Regions from separate parts of the Pseudonocardia sp. UM4_GMWB1 genome, predicted to be linked through region 1. Evidence: riboswitches for the same ligand, from Rfam matches in the RefSeq annotation. Region 1 holds a riboswitch; each other region holds the start of a gene.

What was found. Region 1 has a riboswitch for cobalamin ahead of DMP15_RS11955 (hypothetical protein). Riboswitches for the same ligand answer to the same signal wherever they lie in the genome.
Region 2: another riboswitch for cobalamin. It lies ahead of metE (5-methyltetrahydropteroyltriglutamate--homocysteine S-methyltransferase); the one in region 1 lies ahead of DMP15_RS11955 (hypothetical protein).
Region 3: another riboswitch for cobalamin. It lies ahead of DMP15_RS05230 (ribonucleoside-diphosphate reductase subunit alpha); the one in region 1 lies ahead of DMP15_RS11955 (hypothetical protein).

The regions. Positions count from the first base shown of each region.
Region 1 is NZ_QJPN01000001.1:2,455,781-2,460,927, forward strand. It holds gene DMP15_RS11945 (MarR family winged helix-turn-helix transcriptional regulator) at 1-471, shown strand, start outside; gene DMP15_RS11950 (chloride channel protein) at 468-2,057, shown strand; cobalamin riboswitch at 2,055-2,240, shown strand; gene DMP15_RS11955 (hypothetical protein) at 2,276-2,647, shown strand; gene DMP15_RS11960 (DNA polymerase IV) at 2,667-4,127, opposite strand; gene DMP15_RS11965 (4'-phosphopantetheinyl transferase family protein) at 4,135-4,842, opposite strand; gene DMP15_RS11970 (hypothetical protein) at 4,966-5,147, opposite strand, start outside.
Region 2 is NZ_QJPN01000001.1:1,049,729-1,054,875, reverse strand. It holds gene DMP15_RS05200 (ABC transporter substrate-binding protein) at 1-1,183, opposite strand, end outside; gene metE (5-methyltetrahydropteroyltriglutamate--homocysteine S-methyltransferase) at 1,274-3,583, opposite strand; cobalamin riboswitch at 3,711-3,918, opposite strand; gene mdo (NDMA-dependent methanol dehydrogenase) at 4,153-5,147, shown strand, end outside.
Region 3 is NZ_QJPN01000001.1:1,059,887-1,065,033, forward strand. It holds gene DMP15_RS05230 (ribonucleoside-diphosphate reductase subunit alpha) at 1-2,413, opposite strand, end outside; cobalamin riboswitch at 2,544-2,748, opposite strand; gene DMP15_RS05235 (class I SAM-dependent methyltransferase) at 2,918-3,667, shown strand; gene DMP15_RS05240 (ABC transporter substrate-binding protein) at 3,668-5,147, opposite strand, start outside.

The sequences.
Region 1 (5,147 bases):
ACCGCGAGCCGGGCGATGCTCTCCGTGGTGGCCCGGTCCCTGGCCGCCGCGGGCGAGCACACCGGCGGTGACACGGCCGGCGACGTGACCCTGCCCCAGTACCGCGCGCTCGTCGTGCTGGCCCAGTACGGCACCCGGCGACCGGCCGACCTGGCCAGGGCGCTGACCGTGTCGGCGTCGACGGCGACCCGGATGTGCGACCGGCTGGTGACCCGCGGCCTCGTCGCGCGCACCCGCACCAGTGACGACCGCCGCGAGGTCGCCGTCGCGCTCAGCCCGGCCGGGCGGGCGCTCGTCGACGAGGTCACCCGGCTGCGCCGCGCCGAGATGCACCGGCTGCTCGCGACGCTGCCCGCCGCCGAGCGCACCGCGGTCCGCGACGCGCTGCGCCGCTTCGCGGAGGCCGCGGGCGAGGTCGGCGAGACCGACTGGGCCGTCGCGCCCGTGCCCGCCGAGGACGGTGCCCGGTGACCGCGGTCCGCGCGCTGCACCGCGCGCTCGTCGGCACCCGGCCGGGGCTCGTCGGCCTGGCGACGGTCATCGGGATCGGTGCCGGCATCGGGTCGGTGCTGTTCCACGAGCTGATCCTCGGTGTCACCTGGCTGGTCACCGGCCGGGAGGACTTCTCCGACGCCGGCCGGGTCGCCTCGCCGCACCTGCCCGGGCTGGGGGTCTGGTTCCTGCTCGTCGCCCCGGTGCTCGGCGGCCTCGTGTACGGCCCGCTGGTCCAGCGGTTCGCGCCGGAGGCCCGCGGGCACGGGGTGCCGGAGGTGATGCTCGCCGTCGCGCGCCGGGGCGGGCGGATCCCGGCCACCGTCGCCGCGGTGAAGGCGCTCGCGTCGGGGATCTGCATCGGCACCGGCGGCTCCGTCGGCCGGGAGGGCCCGATCGTGCAGATCGGCTCCGCGCTCGGCTCGGCCATCGGGCAGTGGCTGCGGGTGCCCGCCACCCGGCTGGTCCTGATGGTCGCCTGCGGCGCCGCGGGCGGGATCTCCGCGACGTTCGACGCCCCGATCTCCGGGGTGGTGTTCGGCCTGGAGCTGATCCTGCGGTCGTTCAGCGCCGAGGCCTTCGGCGTGCTGGTGATCAGCTCCGTGGTCGCGAACGTCGTCGCCGAGGTGATCGCCGGGGACCGCGCGATCCTGACCCTGCCGCACTTCGACCTGGGCAGCCCCGCCCAGCTGCCGCTCTATGCGCTGCTCGGGCTGCTCGCCGGGCTGCTGGGCTGGGCCTTCGCCCGCATCCTCTACGCCGTCGAGGACGCCTGCGACGCCGTCTGGCGCGGCCCGGAATGGCTGCGCCCGGCCGTCGGCGGGCTGCTGCTCGGCGGGCTGCTGCTGGCGCTGCCCCAGATGTACGGCGTGGGCTACCCGGTGCTGGAGGCCGCGATCGGCGGCCGGTACGTCGTCGGGTTCCTGCTCCTGCTCGTCGTCGGGAAGATCCTCGCCTCCAGTCTCACCATCGGCATCGGCGGGTCCGGCGGGGTCTTCGCGCCGTCGCTGTTCGTCGGCGGCACCGCCGGGACCGCTTTCGGCTACGCCGCCGCGGCCCTGTTCCCGGCGCTCGACCTGCACCCCGGCGCGTTCGGCCTGGTCGGCATGGCGGCGGTGTTCGCGGGGGCCGCGCACGCCCCGATCACCGCGGTGCTCATCGTGTTCGAGCTCACCGGCGACTACGCCCTGATCCTGCCGCTGATGGCCGCCGTCGTCCTGGCAACCGGCCTGTCCAACCTGGTGTCGCGGGACAACATCTACACGCTCAAGCTGCTGCGACGCGGGATCGACCTCGCCGCCGACACCCCGACCGACGAGGCGCTGCGCCGGGTCGTCGTCGCCCAGGTGATGCGGCCCGCCGACGGCACGACGCCCGACCCGGAGCTGCCCGTCCTGGACCCGGACGGCTCCGTGCACGACGTCCTCGGGGTGCTCGCCGCGCACCGGGGTGCGGCGCTGCCCGTGCGGGAGGGGCCGGACGGGCCGCTGCTCGGGACGCTGACCGAGCACGACCTGCTCGACCATCTGCGGGGAGTGGCCGGGCGCGGGACGGTTGACCGCTGACCCGGTCGCGTGATGGGCTCCGGCCGACGACGAACAGGAAGCCGGTGCGAGTCCGGCGCGGTCCCGCCACTGTCACCGGGGAGTGCCCTCCCCACACCGGCGCCACCGCCCGCGAGGGTGGGAAGGCCGGGGAGGGCGTACCGATCCGGGAGCCAGGACACTGCCCGTCGTCGCGGATTCCCACTGATGAGGGCGCGGACCCTCGAGGAGGACATGCGATGAGCCACGACCTGGTGGTGCTCGGTACCGATCCGTCCGGCGACGACGCGCCCCGCACGGGTGCGCACGACCTGCTGGCGGAGGCCGGGACGGTCTTCGCCTTCCCGCAGGCCGAGTCGACCGCCCTGTTCTACGCCGAGGCGTGGCGGGTCGAGCCGGTCACGCCGCGCGACGCCGTCGCCCGGATCGGGGCCTGGGCCGCCGCCGGGCCCGCCGAGGCCGCGGTGCTGCTGGTCGGGGGCGACCCCGCGGCCGACGCCGCGCTCGGCGCCGTCCTCGACGGGCTGGCCCGCACCGCTCCCGCGCTGCGCGCCCGGATCGCCGAGGGCAGCCGCGTCGCACCGCCGCACCGCAGCCCGCTGATCGGCTGAACCCACCCGGGGCCCGGGCTCAGGCCCGCCAGCTGCCCAGCGGGTCGGCCCGGGTGAGGTCCGGGTCGGCGGCGTCGAACGTGCGGGTGCGTCCGGGGCCGGTGAGCGCGGTCTCGAACCGCACGGTGACCCGCCCGTGCCCGGCGCCCTGGACCCAGCCGTGGCCGTGCTCGGGGTGGGCGACGTCGTCGCCGGCGCGCCACGGCCGGTCCGGGTTGGGTTCGCGGTCGGGCCGGTCCGGGCGGAGCGGCCCGACCGCGTCGCCGGGCTCCTCGGTCGCGCCGGCCCCGCCGGCTGCGTCGTTCTCCGGGGATGCGTCGAGCACGGTCGCCCCCGCCGCGGCGGCCGGGCCGGCGGTCGCGGGCGGTGAGTCGGGGGCCTGGGCCGTCGTCCACCCGCTCTCCGAGGGCACCGCGTCGAACAGCGCCAGTGGCGGCTCGTCGCCGAAGCCGGACACCGACACCCCCAGCAGCCGCACCCCGCCCTCGCCGACGGCGCCCTCGGCCAGCCGTCGGGCCACCGCGACCAGGGTCGCCAGGTCCCGGGTCCCGAAGGGGGTCGTCTCGGACCGGGTGTGGGTGGCGAAGTCCCCGGTCCGCGCCTTCACCGTGACGGTGCGGGCGGTCCGGCCGTCGGCGACCAGGCGCCGGTGCACGGCGACGCAGATCGACTCCACCGCGGTGTGCACCGCGCTCATCGCGGTCAGGTCGGTGTCGAAGGTCGTCTCCGCGCTGATCTGCTTGGCCGCGCCGCGCGGGGCGACCGGACGGTCGTCGACACCGCGGGCCAGGCGGTGCAGCTCGGACCCGACGGCACCGCCCAGCACCCCGGCGACCTCGCGGGCGTCCATCGCGGCGAGCTGTCCGATCGTCTCGATCCCGATCTTCCGCAGCGCCTCGCCGGAGACCGGTCCGATGCCCCAGAGCGACCGCACCGGGAGCGGGTCGAGCACGGCGGCCTGCTCGGCGTGGGCGATCACCCGCAGCCCGTCCGGCTTGGCCAGCTCGGAGGCGATCTTCGCGACCTGCTTGCCCGACCCGGCCCCCACCGAGGCGGGCAGCCCGGTGCGCTCGCGCACCGCGCCGCGCAGCCGGGTGCCCCACTCCCGCACCCGGTCCGGGGAGGCCCCCACGAGGTCGGGCGGCTCCACGAACGCCTCGTCGACCGACACCGGCTCGAGCACCGGGGAGAACTCGCCGAGGACGGCCATGACCTCCTCGGACAGCGCCTTGTACAGCGAGAACCGGGGCGGCAGGACGGTCGCGTGCGGGCAGCGCCGCCGCGCCTGCCCCATCGGCATCGCCGAGCGGGCCCCGAACACCCGCGCCTGGTAGCTCGCCCCCGCGACGACGCCGCGCGGTCCCGCGCCGCCGACCAGGACCGGCCGGTCGGCCAGGGTGGGCCGGGTCAGCTGCTCGACCGAGGCGAAGAACGCGTCCATGTCGAGATGCAGCACCCAGCGGTCGGCCGCCGCGGTCACCTCACCATCACCCGTGCATCGTGCCCCGGCGCACCGACAGGACCGCGTCGCCGTCGGCGACGGTGACGACCGGGGCCACCGGCCCCGCCCCGGCGACGGCGCCCGGGTGGTCGTCGAGGCCGGTGGCGACGTCGGCGACCCACCAGTTCCCGCCGGTGCCGGTCCAGCCCAGCACCCGGGCCGGGGCGTGCGGCGGGGACAGCGTGATCGCGTCCATCGGGCTCGACAGGCCCTCGCCGGTGGCCTTGAGCAGCGCCTCCTTGCGGGTCCAGGTGACCAGGAACCCGGTGCCGTCGGGCGTGCCCGCGGCGAGCTCGGCGGGGGAGAGGGCGTGCCGGACGAGGCCGTCGAGGCCGGACAGCGGGCGGTGCGCCTCGACGTCGACGCCGACCGGGCCGGTCCCGACCGCGACGCCGACCAGCGCGCCGGAGTGGGTCAGCGAGAAGCCGGGGTCGTCGCCGCGCCCGGCCAGGCGCGGCTTGCCGTGCGGCTCTCCGCAGCGACAGGTCCGGTCCAGGACGAGCGCGGCGGGGTCGGTGTCGAGCCGCTCGGCGAGCACGAGCCGGGCCAGGGCGTGCGCGGCGAGGTAGCGGGCGCGGTCCTCGTGCCTGCGCAGTGCGAGGAGCCGCTCACGTTCATGGGCGTCCAGCAGTGCGACGAGGTCGGCGCGGTCGCCGGGATCGGCCGGGGCGGCCCACCAGACGGTGACGGTCACGGCGTCCAGCCTTCCACGACGCCCCCGCGCCGGGCCGCACCGCCGGGAGTGATCACGGATCGGGCACGCGGAGGGTCGCCCGCCGACGTCCCCGGTGCCCGATCCGTGATCGTGCCCGTGCTCTCAGCCGCTGCGGCGGGCGGCGAAGTCCGTGCGGACGTGGGCCGGGCGGGCCTGCGGGGCCGGCCCTGCCGTGCGCGGTGCCGGCGGGCCGTCCGGCGCGCCGGACCGGCCGCGCCTCGCCGCGCGACGCTCGGCGCGGTTGGCGGGGGTGGGCGCCCCGGCGGGATCGGTGTCGGCGGTGG
Region 2 (5,147 bases), 1.4 Mb from region 1:
CGGCGAGGACCTTCGGCTCCTGGGCCTCGTAGTTCCCGACGGTGATGTCGACCTTCACCCCGGCGGCACCGAGCATCGCCTGGATCGCGTTCGCCAGCGCGGGCAGCTCGGGCCGGTTCGGGAAGGTCCACAGCCGCACGGTGAGCGGGTTCTGCTCGGTGTAGCCGGCCTCGGCGAGCAGCTGCCGGGCGCGGGCGACGTCGGCCCCGGGCGGCGGCGCGGTCTCGCCCCAGGGCACGGCCGCGCCGAACAGGTCGGCCGCGGGTGCGGCGCCCCCGGCGAGGACCTGCTCGGCCAGCACCGGGCGGTCGATCGCCGCGGTGACGGCCTGGCGGACCCGCAGGTCCGAGAACGGCGCCGCGGACTGGTTGAGCTGCAGCAGAACGGTGCGCGCATTGGGGTACTCGACGACCTCGGCCCCGGCCGAGCGGACCTGGTCGAGCTGGGCCTGGGGCAGGCCCTCGGCGAACTGGACGTCGCCGGACCGGACCGCCAGCGCACGGGCCTGCGGGTCCTCGACGTAGCGGACGGTGACCCGGGCGGCACCCGCCGGCTCGCCCCAGTAGTCGTCGTTGCGGACCAGCTGCGCGGAGTCGGCACCGCTGACCGAGTCCAGCACGAACGGGCCGGTCCCGGTGCGCAGGTAGCGCGGCGCCCCGCCGTCGGCGTAGGCGGCGGGCGCGAGGATGCCGAGGTTGCCGCTGGACAGGCGCAGCGGCATCACCGGGTCGGGCTCGGTGGTGGTGATCCGCACGGCGTCGGCGCCGTCGGGGGCGACGGCGAAGCCGATGCCCCGGATCGCCCGCGGCGGGGCCTCGACGCCCGCGACGTAGCGCAACGCCGTGACGACGGCGTCCGGGGTGAGCGGGGTGCCGTCGTGGAACCGCACGTCCTGGCGCAGGGTGACCCGCCAGGCGTTGCCCTGCTGCTCCCAGCCCGTCGCGAGCATCGGCGCCGGGCGGGCGTCGGCGTCGACAGTGGTCAGGGTCTCGGCGACGCCGAGGGACTGCAGCCGGGCGCCGTCGTCGGCGTCGAAGGCGTAGTCGGCGCGCGGCGGGAACTGCAGGGCCACGGTCAGCTCACCGGCCGGGTCCGGGGTCCCGGCGCCGCCGGTGCCGGCACCACAGCCGGTCAGCACCAGGGCGGCGGCCGCGAGCAGCGCGGCCATCTTTCGTGCGAACACTCCATATGACTACATCTGATCATCTGTTCAATCAATGGCGCGTGAGCAACGCCCCGCGGCCGGGGAGCCGCGGGGCGTCGCGACGCGGGCTCAGCCGGTCGTCGCCGAGTCCCGGACCAGGCGGGCCGCGGCGACCAGGTTGGTCAGGGCCGCCACCGTCTCCGCCTCACCGCGGGTCTTCAGCCCGCAGTCCGGGTTGGCCCACAGCCGGTCCGGTCCGATGTGGCGCAGGGCCGCGCCGAGCTGCTCGACCAGCTCGTCGGTGCCGGGCACCTCGGGTGAGTGGACGTCGTAGACGCCCGGGCCGAGCCCGCGCGGGACCCCCGGTCCGAGGTCGGCCAGCACCTCCATCCGCGACCGGGCCGCCTCGACGGTGGTGACGTCGGCGTCGAGCCCGTCGATCGCCCCCACCACCTCGCCGAACTCGGAATAGCAGAGGTGGGTGTGGATCTGGGTGGCGTCGGCGACGGCCCCGACGGCCAGCCGGAACGCGTCCACCGCCCAGTCCAGGTACCCGGGCCGGTCCCGCTCGTGCAGGGGCAGCAGCTCGCGCAGCGCGGGCTCGTCGACCTGGATGATCCGGATCCCGGCGGCCTCCAGGTCTCCTACCTCGTCGCGCAGGGCCAGCCCCACCTGCCGGGCGGTGTCACCCAGCGGCTGGTCGTCACGCACGAACGACCAGGCCAGGATCGTCACCGGGCCGGTCAGCATCCCCTTGACCAGCGCGTCGGACAGCGACTGGGCGAACCGCGCCCACTCCACCGTGATCGGCCGGGGCCGGGACACGTCCGAGTGCAGGATCGGCGGGCGCACGCACCGCGAGCCGTAGGACTGCACCCAGCCGTGCTCGGTGGTGGCGAAGCCGTCGAGGTGCTCGGCGAAGTACTGGACCATGTCGTTGCGCTCGGGCTCACCGTGCACCAGGACGTCGAGCCCGATGTCCTCCTGCAGCCGCACCACGCGGACGATCTCCTGGCGCATCCGCTCGGCGTAGGTGCCGGTGTCGATCACACCGGAGCGGTGCGCGGCCCGGTCGCGCCGGATCTGCGCGGTCTGCGGGAAAGAACCGATCGTCGTCGTGGGAACGACGGGCAGGCCGAGCGCCGCGCGCTGGACCGTCGCCCGGACGTCGCCGTGACTGCGCCGGTAGTGGTCGGGGCCGAGCGCGTCGAGCCGGGACCGCACCCGCTCGTCGCGGCGCGCGGTGGCGGCGACCCGCTCCCGGACGGCCCGTGCGGCGTCGAGCTCCGCCGCGACCGCGTCGGGTCCCTCGCGCAGGGCCCGCCCGAGCAGCACGACCTCGGTGACCTTCTGCCGGGCGAACGCCAGCATGTCGACGACGTCGCCGGGCAGAGCCGTCTCCGCGGTCAGGTCGTAGGGGACGTGCAGCAACGAGCACGACGTCGAGACCTCGACCCGCCCCGCCACGCCGACCAGCCGCTGCGCCGTCGCCAGTGCCCGGTCCAGGTCGGTGCGCCACACGTTGCGCCCGTCGACGACGCCGGCCAGCACCACCTTCCGGTCCAGCCCCGGGACCGCCGGGTCTCCCGCATCGAGGGCGTCCAGGTCGGTGGCCCCCGCGACGAGGTCGAGCGCCAGCCCCTCGACGGCCGTGGCGGCGAGCGCGGGCAGGGCGGGTCCCAGCTCCCCGAAGTACGACGCGACGAGGATCTTGGGCCGCCGGGTCGCCGAGGCGAGCCGGTCGTAGGCCCGGCGCAGCGCCGCGACCTCCTCCGGCGTCCGGTCGGCGGCGAAGGCGGGCTCGTCGAGCTGCACCCACTCCGCTCCCGCCTCGGCGAGCTCGGCGAGCAGGTCGCGGTAGACCTCGACCAGCGGTCCGAGCAGGTCCAGCGGGCGGAAGCCCGCCGGTGCGCCGCCGGCCGGCTTGGACAGCAGCAGGAAGGTCACCGGCCCGACCAGCACCGGACGGGTGGTGATCCCGCTGCGCAGGGCCTCGCAGAACTCGTCGAGGGCCTTGCGGCTGCCCGGCGCGAGCCGGGTGTCCGGGCCGACCTCGGGGACCAGGTAGTGGTAGTTCGTGTCGAACCACTTGGTCATCTCGCAGGCCGGGGCGCCGGTGCGGCCGCGGGCCATCGCGAACAGCCGCTCCAGCGGGTCGGTGACGCGGGCGAAGCGCTCCGGCACCGCCCCGACCGCCAGCGCGGTGTCTCCGACGTGGTCGTAGAACGAGAACGTGTTGCCCGGCACCGAGCCGAGCCCGGCGTCGCGCAGCCCGGTCCAGGTGTCGCGGCGCAGCCCGGCGGCGACGTCGCGTAGTGCGGACGCGTCGGTCCGCCCGGCCCAGTACGACTCGGTCGCCCGCTTGAGCTCCCGGTCCGGTCCGATCCTGGGGTACCCCAGGACGGTGCTGCCGATGGTGCTGCTGGAAGGAATGCTCACGGCCCTCTCTCCTCGCGAGTGCGGTGGAGGACCCGTCGCCGGCACGGGGCGCCTGCGACCGCCGGGCACGACGGTGCCCGGTCGTCCGCCCGGCCCTCCCGCGAGGCCACGGATCCGCGCACGCCGGACGGCGCACGCACCGGCGGCAGGTCTTCGGACTCACGGGCGCACTGCACGCTCCTACTGGCCGTCGCTTCCCGGGATCGCTCCCAGTGCTGTTGACGGCGGTCGTTCCCGTTCACCGCTGCGGGGCAGTCCCGGATTCCCACCGGGTTCCCTCTTGCCTCGTGACGCCCGTTATCGGACCGGCACGAACCGTCGGCGAGCCGACACTACCGCGGCCCCGGCCGTGCAGACTGTTGCCGAGCTGTCCCTGTTGCCATACATTGGCAGTACTGCCACGCCCTCCCCGGCGACCGGGTCGAGGGCGACCTCACCCTGCTCCCCTCCGTTCGGAGGGGGAACCTGCCCGGTCTCCCGAGGGGTAATGGCGATGACCCCTGTGCCCGCGGCCACAGGGGTCATAGCGTGCGGTCTCGACCCATCCACCTGCCTCAGAAAGGGCTGACATGCAGGTAGACGAGCTGCTCAAGCCGTTCCCCATCAAGGAGTTCCACCCGTTCCCCCGTGCGCTCATGGGTCCGGGGTCGCACGAGCTCATCGGCCCGGAGGCCCTGAAGCTGGGCTTCAAGAAGACCCTGGTCATGACGTCGGGCCTGCGGGGCACCGACATCGTCCACAAGATCGTCGAGTCGATGAAGTACCACGGCCTCGAGGTCGTGCTGTACGACAAGGTCGAGTCGAACCCCAAGGACTACAACGTCATGGACGCTGTGGGCCTCTACCAGCAGAACAACTGCGACTCGTTCGTCTCCATCGGCGGCGGCTCCTCGCACGACGCCTGCAAGGGCGCGCGCATCTCGGTCGCGCACGACGGCCGCAACGTCAACGAGTTCGAGGGCTTCAACAAGTCCGAGAACCCGGCCAACCCGCCGCACATCGCGGTCTCCACCACGGCCGGCACCGGCTCGGAGACCTCGTGGGCCTACGTCATCACCGACACCACGACCGACCCCGACAACCCGCACAAGTACGTCGCGTTCGACGACGCCTCGGTCACCACCCTGGCGATCGACGACCCGGTGCTCTACTACGACTGCCCGATCGACTACACCGCGCAGTGCGGGTTCGACGTGCTCGCGCACGCCTCGGAGCCCTACGTCTCGCGGCTGGACTTCCAGCCGTCGCTGGGCAACGCGCTGCACGCGATCAAGCTGACCTCGCAGAACCTGCGCAAGGCCGTCTGGAACGGCCAGGAGCTCTCCGGCCGCGAGGGCATGATGTACGCGCAGTACATCGCCGCCCAGGCGTTCAACTCCGGTGGCCTCGGCATCATCCACTCGATCAGCCACGCGGTGTCGGCGTTCTACGACACCCACCACGGCCTGAACAACGCCATCGCGCTGCCCCGCGTGTGGGCGTTCAACATGCCCGTCGTGTACGAGCGCTTCGCCGACATCGCCGAGGCGATGGGGGTCGACACCCGCGGCATGACCAAGCCGCA
Region 3 (5,147 bases), 1.4 Mb from region 1:
CCCACAGCCCGCGGTCCTTGAGGTCGCGGACCAGGTGCGGGTTGATCACCGTGAAGTCGCCGGACATGTTCGACTTCACGTAGAGGTTGAGGTGGATCGGCTCGATCGACTGCCCGACCCCGCAGATGTTCGAGATCGTCGCGGTGGGTGCGATCGCGAGGACGTTGGAGTTGCGCATCCCTTGTGCGACGACCTTCTCCCGCAGCGATGCCCAGTCCAGCGTGGACGACCGGTCGACGTCGAGCTCGCCGTCGCCGCGGGCCGCGGCCAGCAGCTCGAGCGAGTCCAGCGGCAGGATCCCGCGGCTCCACAGCGACCCGTCGAAGCTGGCGTAGCGGCCGCGCTCGACCGCCAGGTCCGACGAGGCGGTGATCGCGTGGAACGACAGCGCCTCCGCGCTGCGGTCGGCGAACTGCACCGCCGCGTCGCTGCCGGGCGCGATGCGCTGGGTGAACAGCGCGTCGGAGAAGCCCATCATGCCCAGGCCGACCGGGCGGTGACGCAGGTTGGACCGGCGGGCTTCGGGAATCGTGTAGAAGTTGATGTCCACCACGTTGTCGAGCATCCGCACCGCGGTGGTCACCGTGCGGCGCAGCTTGTCCGCGTCGAGCCCGTCCGGCGTGACGTGCGCGGCCAGGTTCACCGAGCCGAGGTTGCAGACCGCGACCTCGCCCTCGTCGCCGGCGCGGGTGTTGAGGGTGATCTCGGTGCACAGGTTCGACGAGTGCACCACGCCCGCGTGCTGCTGCGGGCTGCGCAGGTTGCACGGGTCCTTGAACGTGATCCACGGGTGCCCGGTCTCGAACAGCATGGTCAGCATCCGCCGCCACAGCTCGACCGCGCGCACCGTGCGGTGCACCCGCACCTCACCGCGCGCCGCGGCCGCCTCGTAGGCGCGGTAGCGCTCGGCGAACGCGGTGCCGTAGAGGTCGTGCAGGTCGGGGACCTCGTCCGGGGAGAACAGGGTCCACTCGCCGTCGGCCTGCACGCGGCGCAGGAACTCGTCGGGCACCCAGTTCGCGGTGTTCATGTCGTGGGTGCGGCGACGGTCGTCGCCGGTGTTCTTGCGCAGGTCGAGGAACTCCTCGATGTCGACGTGCCACGTCTCCAGGTAGGCGCACGCGGCGCCCTTGCGCTTGCCGCCCTGGTTCACCGCGACGGCGGTGTCCCCGGCGATCTTGAGGAACGGCACCACGCCCTGGGAGACGCCGTTCGTGCCCCGGATGTGCGCGCCGAGCCCCCGGACCGGGGTCCAGTCGTTGCCCAGCCCGCCGGAGTACTTCGCCAGCAGCGCGTTGTTGCGGTAGCCGCCGAAGATCGACTCCAGGTCGTCGTCGACGGTGGTGAGGAAGCACGACGACAGCTGGGGGCGGGTGGTGCCCGAGTTGAACAGCGTCGGGGTCGAGGCCATGAAGTCGAAGCGCGACAGCAGCTCGTAGAACTCGACCGCCCGCGCCTCGCGGTCGACCTCGCGGACCGCCAGCCCCATCGCGACCCGCAGGAAGAACGCCTGCGGCAGCTCGAAGCGCACGCCGCGCTCGTGCAGGAAGTAGCGGTCGTAGAGGGTCTGCAGGCCGAGGAAGCCGATCTGCAGGTCGCGCTCGGGGCGGATCGCGGCGGTGACCCGCTCCAGGTCGAAGGTCGCGAGCTCGGGGTCGACCAGGCCGATCGCGATGGCATGGCGCAGGTAGTCCTTCGTGTAGGCCGCGTACCGCCCGGCCATCGTCGCGTGGTCCGGGGTCTCCCGGGCGCCCGACAGGTGCGACACGGCCTCGGCGCGCAGCCGGTCCAGCAGCAGCCGCGAGGCCACCAGGGAGTACGCGGGCTCGCGCTCGACCAGCGTGCGCGCGGCCAGGACGAGGGCCTGGGCCAGCTCGTCGGCGGTGATGCCGTCGTAGACGGTGCGGTCCAGCTCGGCGAGCACCCTGTCCGGGGTCACGCCCTCGACGCCGGCGCAGGCCTCGTCGAGCACCGCGGCGACGCGGACCCGGTCCAGCGGGGCCCGGCTGCCGTCGGGGTGGGTGACATGCACGACCGGGGCGTCCGCGGCGGCGGTGTCCCCGCCGTCGTGCGCGCGGGCCCGGGCCTGCTGCTCGCGGTAGAGCACGTAGGAGCGGGCGACCTTGTGGTGGCCTCCGCGCATCAGGGCCAGCTCGACCTGGTCCTGGATCTGCTCGACGTGCACGGCGCGCGCCGGGTGCCGGGTCAGCGCCGCGACGACCTGGTCGGTCAGTCCGGCCACGAGGTGGTGCAGCCGCGACGACGCCGCGCCCGAGTCCCCCTCGACCGCCAGGAACGCCTTGGTCGTCGCCACCGAGATCTTCGTGGCGTCGAACCCGGTCTCGGACCCGTCGCGCCGGATGACGCGCAGGGCCGGTGGTGCTGCTGCCGGTGCAGCGGTGGAAGCCGTCACGGGCTCTCTCCTCGCGAGTCGCCGTCCCTCCGGGGCGGGCGCGGTACGAGGAGGCGGTGGGTCGGCGTGTCGTCGGCGGCCCACCGCACCCTGGCGCCGTCCCACGAGGCCCCGGAGCAGCGCGCGCCGGTCGGCACGCGCACCGGCGGCAGGTCTTCGGACTCACGGGCGCACTGCACACACCTACTGGCCGTCGCTTCCCGGGAGAGGTCTCCCAGTGCTGTTGACGGCGGTCGTTCCCGTTCACCGCTGCGGGGCAGTCCCGGATTCCCACCGGGTTCCCTCTTGCCTCACCGGCCCGTGCGGACCGGTGAACCACCAGCGCCCCGGACACTACATCTGGGGTCCGGACACGATCGACCCCCCTATCGGTTCCGGTTTCGACGACCATCGAGTCACGCACGGTGAACGTCGCCGGTCACGGGCCCGGCGGTCCCTTCCGTTCGACGGGTCCGCGCGGATACCGTCGGCCGCACTGTTGCCACCGTTGTGCAGGAGAGTGCGATGACCACCGGGACGGACCTCGACGCCGAGCACTGGCTGCGCCGGTGGGACGCCCAGCAGGAGCGCTACATCCCCGACCGGGAGGCGCTGTTCGCCCTGGCGCTCGACGTCGTCGACCGGCTCGCCGGCACCCCCGCCCGGCTGCTCGACCTCGCCTGTGGGCCCGGGTCGTTCGCGGCCCGCGCGGCGGCGCGCTGGACCGGTGCCGAGGTGGTCGGCGTCGACGTCGACCCGGTCATGCTGGAGCTGGCCCGGCGGACCACCGGCGAGCGCGTCCGCTGGGTCGACGCGGACCTCGCGCGTCCCGGGTGGACCGACGCCGTCGGCGGCGGGCCGTTCGACGCGGCCGTCTCGGCCACCGCCCTGCACTGGCTGCCCGAGCACGCGCTGCCCGGGCTCGCGCAGCGCCTCGCGTCCGTGCTGCGCCCCGGCGGGGTGTTCGTGAACGTCGACACCCTGCTCGCCGACCCCGCCCGGCCGCGCCTGGCCGAGCTGACCCGGACCCTGCGGGTCGAGCGCACCGACCGGGGACTGGCGACCGGTGAGGACTTCCGGACCTGGTGGGACGCGCTCGCCGACGAGCCCGCCCTGGCCGACGGGTTCGCCGAGCGGGAGCGCCGCTTCGCCGACCGGGTCACCGGCGGGTCGTCGCTACCGGCCTGGGAGCAGGCGCTGTCCGGCGCCGGGTTCGCCGAGGTCGGGACGCTCACCCAGACCTTCGACCGGCGGACCCTGGTCGCGATCCGCTGATCACCCGAGCCGGGCGCGCGCGAAGTTCGCCCAGGCGAACGTGTTCGGCCGGGCCGCCTCCAGTCCGGTGAGCCCGGCCGCCACGCCGACGTTCCAGTCCCGCACACCCCACACCAGGGCGCCCGACTCGGCGCGCAGCAGACCGAGGATCCGGGCGAACGCGTCGGTGCGCGCGGCGTCGTCGGTGGTGGCGACGGCGGAGTGGTAGAGGCGGTCGATCTCCGGGCTGCGGTAGCCGGTGAAGTCGTAGGTCGGGGTGCTGGTCAGCATCCGGCGTCCGATGTAGTCCGGGATCGGCAGCGAGCCGGTGCTGTTCTGGGAGAACACGCCCTGCTGCCGGATGGCCCGGAAGTAGCCCGACGACGGCAGCGGCCGTGCCGTGACCCGCAGCCCGACCTCGCCGAGCTGGCGCGCGACGAGTGCGGTGGCGGCGTCGAAGGTCGGGTCGGCGCCGCTGGTCTGCAGCTCGATCGCCGCCCCCTGTGCCCCGGCCTCGGTGACGAGCGCGCGGGCCCGCGCGACGTCCCGTGCCACCGGGCCCACCCCCGCCGGGTGGTAGCGCAGTCCCTGGCCGAACATGTCGTCGCCGACCCGGCCGCGCCCGAGCAGCACGACCCGCACGAGCTCCTCGCGGTCGATGCCCAGCCGCACCGCCTCGCGCAACCGCGGGTCGGAGAACGGTGCCCGGTCCACCCGCATCACCAGGAACTGGCTCGCCGAGGCCGGCGCGGACAGCGCCGAGGCGCGCTGCTCGCCCCCCAGCCGGGCGGCGCCGGTGGGGGTGAGGTCGTGGGCATAGTGCACCTGGCCGGACAGCAGGGCGCCGATCCGGGCGGCCTCGTCGTCGACGGGAAGGAACTCCAGCTCACGTACGCCGGGCGCGCCGTCCCAATGGTCCTCCGACGCGGTGTAGACGGTGGACCCGCCCGGGGTGAACGACGCGAGCCGGAACGGCCCGGTCCCGTTCGGACGGTCGAACGACGTCGTCCCGGCCTTGACGATCTCGGTACCGGGTGCGCCCCAGGCCAGCGGGAACAGCGTGTTCGGCCGGGTCAGCACCAGCTCGACCTCGGTCGGCGACACCGCCCGCGAGGCGGCCGCGTCGAGGTCGCGGAACAGGGTCGCGGCGGTCGCGGTGGTCGCCGGGTCGGTGATGCGGGCCAGGGTGGCGAGCACGTCGTCGGCGGTGAGCGGGGAACCGTCGTGGAAGCGGGCGGCGCGCAGCCGGATCCGCCACCGCCGCCCGGTCGCGTCGCTCTCCCAGGACTCGGCCAGCCGCGGCTCGGGGGTCATGTCCTGCGACCACCCGGTGAGGGTGTCGAAGCACGCCTTGGCCCGGGCCTGGTCGACGTAGAGCGGCAGGACGTGCGGGTCCAGCGACTCGCGCGAGCCGCCGGTCGCGAAGGCGACCCGCAACCGCCGGTCGCCCGTCCCGCCGCCGGAGCAGCCGGTGAGGGCGAGCGCGGCGACGGTGAGCGCG